DNA from 2 places in the Rhizobium gallicum bv. gallicum R602sp genome. Region 1 is predicted to be linked to the other one. Evidence: riboswitches for the same ligand, from Rfam matches in the RefSeq annotation. Region 1 holds a riboswitch; the other holds the start of a gene.

The links. Region 1 has a riboswitch for S-adenosylmethionine ahead of RGR602_RS02750 (O-succinylhomoserine sulfhydrylase). Riboswitches for the same ligand answer to the same signal wherever they lie in the genome.
Region 2: it holds a riboswitch for S-adenosylmethionine, as region 1 does, so the genes downstream of both, metA (homoserine O-acetyltransferase MetA) here and RGR602_RS02750 (O-succinylhomoserine sulfhydrylase) in region 1, are expected to answer to the same signal.

What each region holds. Positions count from the first base shown of each region.
Region 1 is NZ_CP006877.1:537,716-541,124, forward strand. It holds gene RGR602_RS02740 (Hsp33 family molecular chaperone) at 1-21, shown strand, start outside; gene apaG (Co2+/Mg2+ efflux protein ApaG) at 22-414, opposite strand; gene RGR602_RS02750 (O-succinylhomoserine sulfhydrylase) at 637-1,821, opposite strand; SAM riboswitch at 1,868-1,946, opposite strand; gene RGR602_RS02755 (2'-deoxycytidine 5'-triphosphate deaminase) at 2,020-3,114, shown strand; tRNA gene RGR602_RS02760 (tRNA-Gly) at 3,159-3,232, shown strand.
Region 2 is NZ_CP006877.1:3,983,635-3,987,043, forward strand. It holds gene RGR602_RS19480 (aldose epimerase family protein) at 1-565, opposite strand, end outside; gene metA (homoserine O-acetyltransferase MetA) at 687-1,610, opposite strand; SAM riboswitch at 1,673-1,750, opposite strand; gene RGR602_RS19490 (ABC transporter ATP-binding protein/permease) at 1,906-3,409, shown strand, end outside.

The sequences.
Region 1 (3,409 bases):
GTCGCATCGGCTGCGGAATGATCAATTCAGCACTCTGAGCAGCCCGGGAGAATCCAGCGAGAAGGCGGGTATTTCGACATCGAAAAGCTCGCCGTCCTCCGTTTCCATCTGGTAGTGCCCGAACATGAGGCCGGAAGGCGTATCGAGCGGACAGCCGGACGAGTATTCGTAGGTATCGCCAGGTTCCAGCCGGGGCTGCTCGCCGACGACCCCAGGACCGGTCACCTCGTCCACCAGGCCGTTCTGATCGGTGATGTTCCAGTAGCGATTGATGAGCCGTACTGTCAGGTCCGAATTATTGCTGATCACGATCCGGTAGCCCCAGACATAGCGATCATCATCCGGATCGGATTGCTCCTCCAGATAAAAAGGCTCGACGACAACTTCGATATCTCGTGTGAGCGCGCGGTACATGCCTTACACCATAGCCAAGATATGTTACCCGTATCTTATAGAGCGCTCGATCCGTCAAGAAACGGCACATGCATCATCCTTCAAACCGCGATGATTGCACGTCGTTTTGAACATTAGTCCTAATTTTCGAAGTTAATTCCCGTATTAAAGCGAAGCTCTCGCGCCATTTCTTAGGTGGAGCATGCGGCCGGACCGGCAAGGTCCGGCCGTGGCAATCGCCGGTCAGGACTTAATCTTTGAAAGAGCCTGAGCGAAATCTTCGATCAGGTCATCAGCATCCTCGATGCCGAGCGAAAGGCGAACGGTGCCGGGAGAAATGCCTAGTTCCGCACGGGCCTCATCGCTCAGGTTCTTGTGCGTCGTCGTTCCCGGATGTGTGATCAGGCTCTTGGAATCGCCGAGATTGTTCGAGATTTTGATGATATCGAGCGCATTCTGCAAGGCGAAGGCTGCTTCCTTCCCGCCCTTCAGCTCGAACGCGACGAGCGTCGAGCCGCCGGACATCTGCTTGGCGATGATATCGGCCTGCGGATGATCCTTGCGGCCCGGATAGATCACCTTGGCCACTTGCTTCTGTTCGGCAAGGAAGTCCGCGATCCTGGCAGCACTCGCCGTCTGCTGCTTGACGCGCAGCGGCAGCGTTTCGATGCCCTTCAGAAGCGTCCAGGCATTGAACGGCGACATGGCCGGACCTGTGTGGCGGAAGTAGTCGTGCAGATTTTCGTCGATCCATTCCTTATCGGAAAGCACGACGCCGCCGAGGCAGCGTCCCTGGCCGTCGATATGCTTGGTCGCGGAATAGACGACGATATGGGCGCCGAGCTCCAGGGGCTTTTGGAAGAGCGGCGTTGCGAAGACGTTGTCGACGACCACCTTGGCGCCGATCTCGTCGGCGAGCTTGGCAACGCCTGCGATGTCGATCACTTCCAGCGTCGGGTTCGTCGGGCTTTCGAGGAAGAAGACCTTCGTCGCCGGGCGGATCGCCTTCTCCCAGTTTTCGAGATAGCGGCCGTCGATGAGCGTGCATTCGATGCCGTATTTCGGCGCAAGCGTTTCGACCACCCATCGGCAGGAGCCGAAGAGCGCGCGGGCGGCAACGATATGGTCGCCGGCCTTCAACTGGCAGAGGATCGCCGCGGTGACGGCAGCCATGCCGGAAGCGGTGGCGCGGGCGTCTTCGGCGCCTTCGAGCGCGCACATCCGCTTTTCGAACATATCGTTGGTCGGGCTTCCGTATCGGGCATAGATGAAGCCGTCCGTCTCGCCCTTGAATCGGGCTTCCGCCGCTTCAGAGGTATCATAGACGAAACCTTGCGTCAGGAAGATCGCTTCCGAAGTCTCGCCATATTGCGAGCGCAGCGTCCCTTCGTGAACGAGTTGAGTTGCCGGGCGCCAAGTCTTGCTCATGCCATCACCACCTTCAAACAACAAAAAAACCGGCCGCAAAAGCAGACCGGTTTCATACCCGGTCTTTTTAGCCACTTCTTTAACGTGGCTGCAAGCCGACCGGCCAAATCACCACGGGATAAAGCTGCAATACTGCTGTTAGCTTCTTGCGTCAATTCCTTGAGTTTGGTTTTGTCTGAGGCAAATTATGGATGGAGCATGATGGCTCGGGAAACTGGAATCTTGGCCGATCGCGCAATTGCTGCGCTGTTAGAAACGGGCCGCCTCACGAGTGAGCGGGAACTGGACCGCGATCAGATCCAGCCGGCCAGCCTGGACCTGCGCCTGGGCGCCAAGGCGTTCCGGGTCCGGGCAAGTTTCATGCCGGGTCCCTCGCATCTCGTTGCCGACAAGCTCGACCGGCTGAGCCTGCACGTCATCGATCTCTCCGAAGGTGCCGTGCTCGAAACGGGCTGCGTCTATATCGTGCCTCTCATGGAGCGGCTCGATCTTCCGGCTGAAATGTCCGCCTCGGCCAACCCGAAGAGCTCGACTGGCCGCCTGGACATCTTCACCCGTGTTATTACCGACTACGCGCAGGAATTCGACAAGATTCCTGCCGGTTATTCTGGCCCGCTTTATCTGGAAATCAGCCCGCGCACGTTCCCAGTCGTCGTGCGCCGCGGCTCGCGCCTCTCGCAGATACGGTTCCGGGTCGGGCATTCAATTCTCGGCGAGCCGGAACTGCAGGCGCTGCATGATGCGGAAACGCTGGTTGCAAGCTCCAAGCCGAACGTTTCGGGCGGCGGCATTGCGCTGTCGATCGACCTGGCGGGCGACACGGATGGCCTGATCGGCTACCGCGGCAAGCATCACACGGCCGTCGTCGATGTCGATAAGAAGGCTGAGCACGATATATTCGATTTCTGGGAGCCGCTTTACAGCCGCGGCCGCAATGAACTGATCCTCGATCCGGACGAGTTCTATATCCTCGTTTCGCGCGAGGCCGTGCACGTTCCCCCGCACTACGCAGCCGAAATGACGCCTTTCGATCCGCTCGTCGGCGAGTTTCGCGTGCACTATGCCGGCTTCTTCGATCCAGGCTTCGGCCACGCGCCAGCCGGCGGCATGGGCAGCCGCGCCGTTCTCGAAGTTCGCAGCCATGAGGTGCCTTTCATCCTCGAGGACGGCCAGATCGTCGGCCGCCTGGTTTACGAGCACATGCTGGAGAAACCCGAAAGCCTTTATGGTTCCGGCCTTGGATCGAATTACCAGGCCCAGGGCCTGAAACTCTCGAAGCACTTCCGCATCTGAGAGCCTTGACACCGACACCCATCTGTTGGAAGGCTTCCGTCATCGCGGGTGTAGCTCAATGGTAGAGCAGCAGCTTCCCAAGCTGAATACGAGGGTTCGATTCCCTTCACCCGCTCCAGCTTCTCTCTGTCCGACCCGGGGGCGCAAGCTTGCAGCGCAGGGCGGCTTTCACCGCAAACTGCTTTGCAGGAAGACTTCGTACGAGCAGCCGAATTTCGGCCCTTCAGAACCAGGTTACTCGGATCTTCGGCTGCTGTTCCTGGCAGTCGTCAGTGCATTAATTTAGTCTTGAAAG
Region 2 (3,409 bases), 690 kb from region 1:
CGAGCGCATCTTCGCGGCCGTCGAGATTGAAATACGCGTGCTGGCAAAGATTGGCGAGCGTCGGCTGGTCGGTGGTCGTCTCGTAGACGACCGAGAATTCGCCATGGCCATGCACACGGTAAGTCGCCTGGACCGTGCAGTTGCCTGGATAGCCTGCGCGACCATCCGGGTCGACGATCTTTAAGACGACACGGTCGGCATCGTGCTCGACGATCGTCCAGTTGCGCTTGGCGATATTGTCGCTGCCGCCGTGCAGATGCGAAACGCCCTTTTCATTGAGCTCGAGCTGATAGGCCTTGCCGTCGAGGGTAAACTTGCCACCGCCGATGCGGTTGGCACAGCGGCCGGGCGTTGCACCAAAATAGGAGGAATGGGAGGGATAGCTGGCAAAGTCGTCGAAGCCGAGCAGGAGAGGCGCATCATGGCCGTCGAGCCGCAGATCCTGGATGACTGCCCCCCAAGTCATGATCTTGGCTGTAAGGCCGCCGCCCTTGATCTCGACGCGATAGACGGTTTCGCCGTCTTTCGTCGTCCCGAAAACTTCCCGTTCGAGCTTTTCCGACATCGTTCGCCATCCCAAATCTGTGTTGGTTTCAGGCCCGCGAACCTGCCTCCATTTGTTGAGGACCGCAACCGTCAAACACAAAAAGAAACGCCGCCGCAACGAGGTCAGCGGCGGCTGCAGTTCAGATTTTTGTACCGATCTCGTCGAGATTATAGGGCGTCGTCTGGTAGATTTCGTTGATCCAATTGCCAAAGAGCAGATGCGCATGGCTGCGCCAGCGGTTCTGCGGTGCGAGCGACGGATCGTTATGCGGGAAATAATTATGCGGCATCTTGATCGGCACGCCGGCATTCACGTCGCGGAAATATTCATCGGAAAGCGATGTGGAATCGTATTCCACATGATTGAACATGTAGAGCCGCTTGCCTTTTTTCTCGTGCACGAGACACACGCCCATCTCATCGGATTCCATGAGGATTTCGAGGCTTGAGGACTTGTCGATATCGGCCCGCCGGACCTCGGTCCAGCGCGAAACCGGCACTTCGAAGTTATCGGAAAATCCATTGAGGTAGACGGATGAAGGCTTGAGGTTCTTATGGCGATAGACGCCGAACGCCTTTTCCTTCAGCTCGTACTTCGGAACCTTGTGGAAATGGTAGATCGCCGCCATCGCGCCCCAGCAGACATTCATGCTCGAATGAACGTTCGTCTCGGTCCAATCCAAGATCTTCTTCATCTCCGTCCAATAGGTCACGTCCTCGTAAGGCAGCGTTTCGATCGGTGCGCCAGTAATGATGAAGCCGTCGAACTTGCGATGCCTTACCTCCTCCCAGGTCTGGTAGAAAGCAAGCAGATGGTCTTCGGATGTGTTCTTGGCCCTATGGTTGCCAATGCGGATCAGCGAGAGCTCCACCTGAAGCGGCGAGGCGCCCACAAGTCGCGCCATCTGCAACTCCGTCTTGACCTTGTTCGGCATGAGATTGAGAAGCCCGATCTGCAAAGGGCGGATATCCTGACGGATCGCCGCCGTTTCGGTCATCACCCGCACGCCCTCATGAACGAGGGTCTCGAAAGCGGGCAGAGTATCGGGGATCTTGATGGGCATTGCGGTCACTCAACAAAACAAAAGGTACCGGCAAATAAAAAACCGGCGGCGAAAGAATCGCTACCGGTCCGCACGCGGCCCTTTAGCGACTTATTTAACGTGGCTGCAAGCCGGCCGGCCAAATCACCACGGAGAACCCTAAATAGCGCCGCAGCCCACGCGAATCAATCGCAATTGTGAAGGGCGCGCGTTGAACCAAGGTAACTCACGCGTTAATGACTGGTAGAATCTGTTGATGGACAGGGCGCGTCACCATGTTAATCAAGCATCATCATGGTCCGCATGGAAGGACATAATGGCAGACGACGTCGAAGGCAGGCCGAGCATTCAAGGGCAGGATAGAGTAGGTTACGATCTGAGCCTCGGATACCGCCTGAAACTGATGTTTGCGGCATTCTGGGATTCCAAGGTCCGTGGAAAGATTCTGCTACTCGCCTCGATCTTGCTCGCGGTGATCCTGGCGACGGCCTATGGCCAGGTCATTCTGAACCGCTGGAACGCACCGTTCTACGATTCCCTGCAGCGCCGCGACGTCGGCGAATTCTTCCATCAGCTCCAGGTCTTCGCATTGATTGCCGGTTCACTTTTGCTCATGAACGTCGGCCAGGCGTGGCTCAACCAGATGACCGCGCTTTATATGCGCGAAGGTCTGACCCGCGATCTCGTGGATCACTGGCTGAAGCGCAAGCGTGCGCTGCGTCTCGCCTCAACCGGCCTGATCGGGGTCAATCCGGATCAGCGGCTGCATGAAGACGCCCGCAACCTTGCAGAAAGCACAACCGGCCTCACGCTCGGCCTCATCCAGTCGACAATCCTGCTCGTCAGTTTCATCGGCGTTCTCTGGGAGCTTTCGAGCGGCTTCGTCTTCCATTTTCGCACCTACGCCTTTGCCATTCCGGGCTATATGGTCTGGGCCGCGATCTTCTATGCGGCATCCGCCTCGATCCTCAGCCAGATCGTCGGCCGCAAGTTGGTGATCTTGAATGCCGACCGCTTCTCCAAGGAAGCGGAGCTTCGCTTTTCGCTGATGCATGCCAACGAGAATATGCCGGCGATTACCGTGGCCCGCGGCGAGGAAAACGAACGCCGGCGGATCAATGAGGATATCACTTCGGTACTTGCCATCCTGAAGCGGCTGACCATGGCCAGCACTAACCTCACCTGGGTTTCGGCCGGTTACGGCTGGCTGGTCATCGTCGTCCCGATCATCGTCGCGGCTCCCGCCTATTTTTCAGGCAGCCTGACCTTCGGCGAACTGATGATGTCCGTCGGCGCCTTCAACCAGGTGAATACCGCCCTGCGCTGGTATGTTGCCAATTTCACCGCGATCGCCGAGTGGCGCGCCACGCTGATGCGCGTGACCGATTTCCGCCATGCCTTGCACGGCATGGACGAACCCATCAATCCAAAGAATGCGATCACCTACGAGGATAACGCTGATACGCTCACCCTCAAGAATCTCATGATCGCCGCCAAGCTCGGCGAAGAGATCGATCTGTGCGGCGGCTTTGCCGTCGCCGAGACGGATGTCACGATCAGAGCCGGCGAGAAGGTCATGATCAACGGCGACCATAATGTGAACCGCAAGCTCCTGTTCCAGGCGCTTGCAGGCCTCTGGCCCTGCGGCAGCGGCAAGATAGGGCTGCCGCCCGCCGACGGCACGGTTTTCGTTCCAGAAGTGGCCTATGTGCCCGGTGGCACGTTGCGCGAAGCGCTGTCTTTCCCGGAACCGGTGGACACCTACAAGAGCGAGGACGTCGAAGCAGCGCTTCAGAAAGCCGGCCTTAGCCACCTCATTG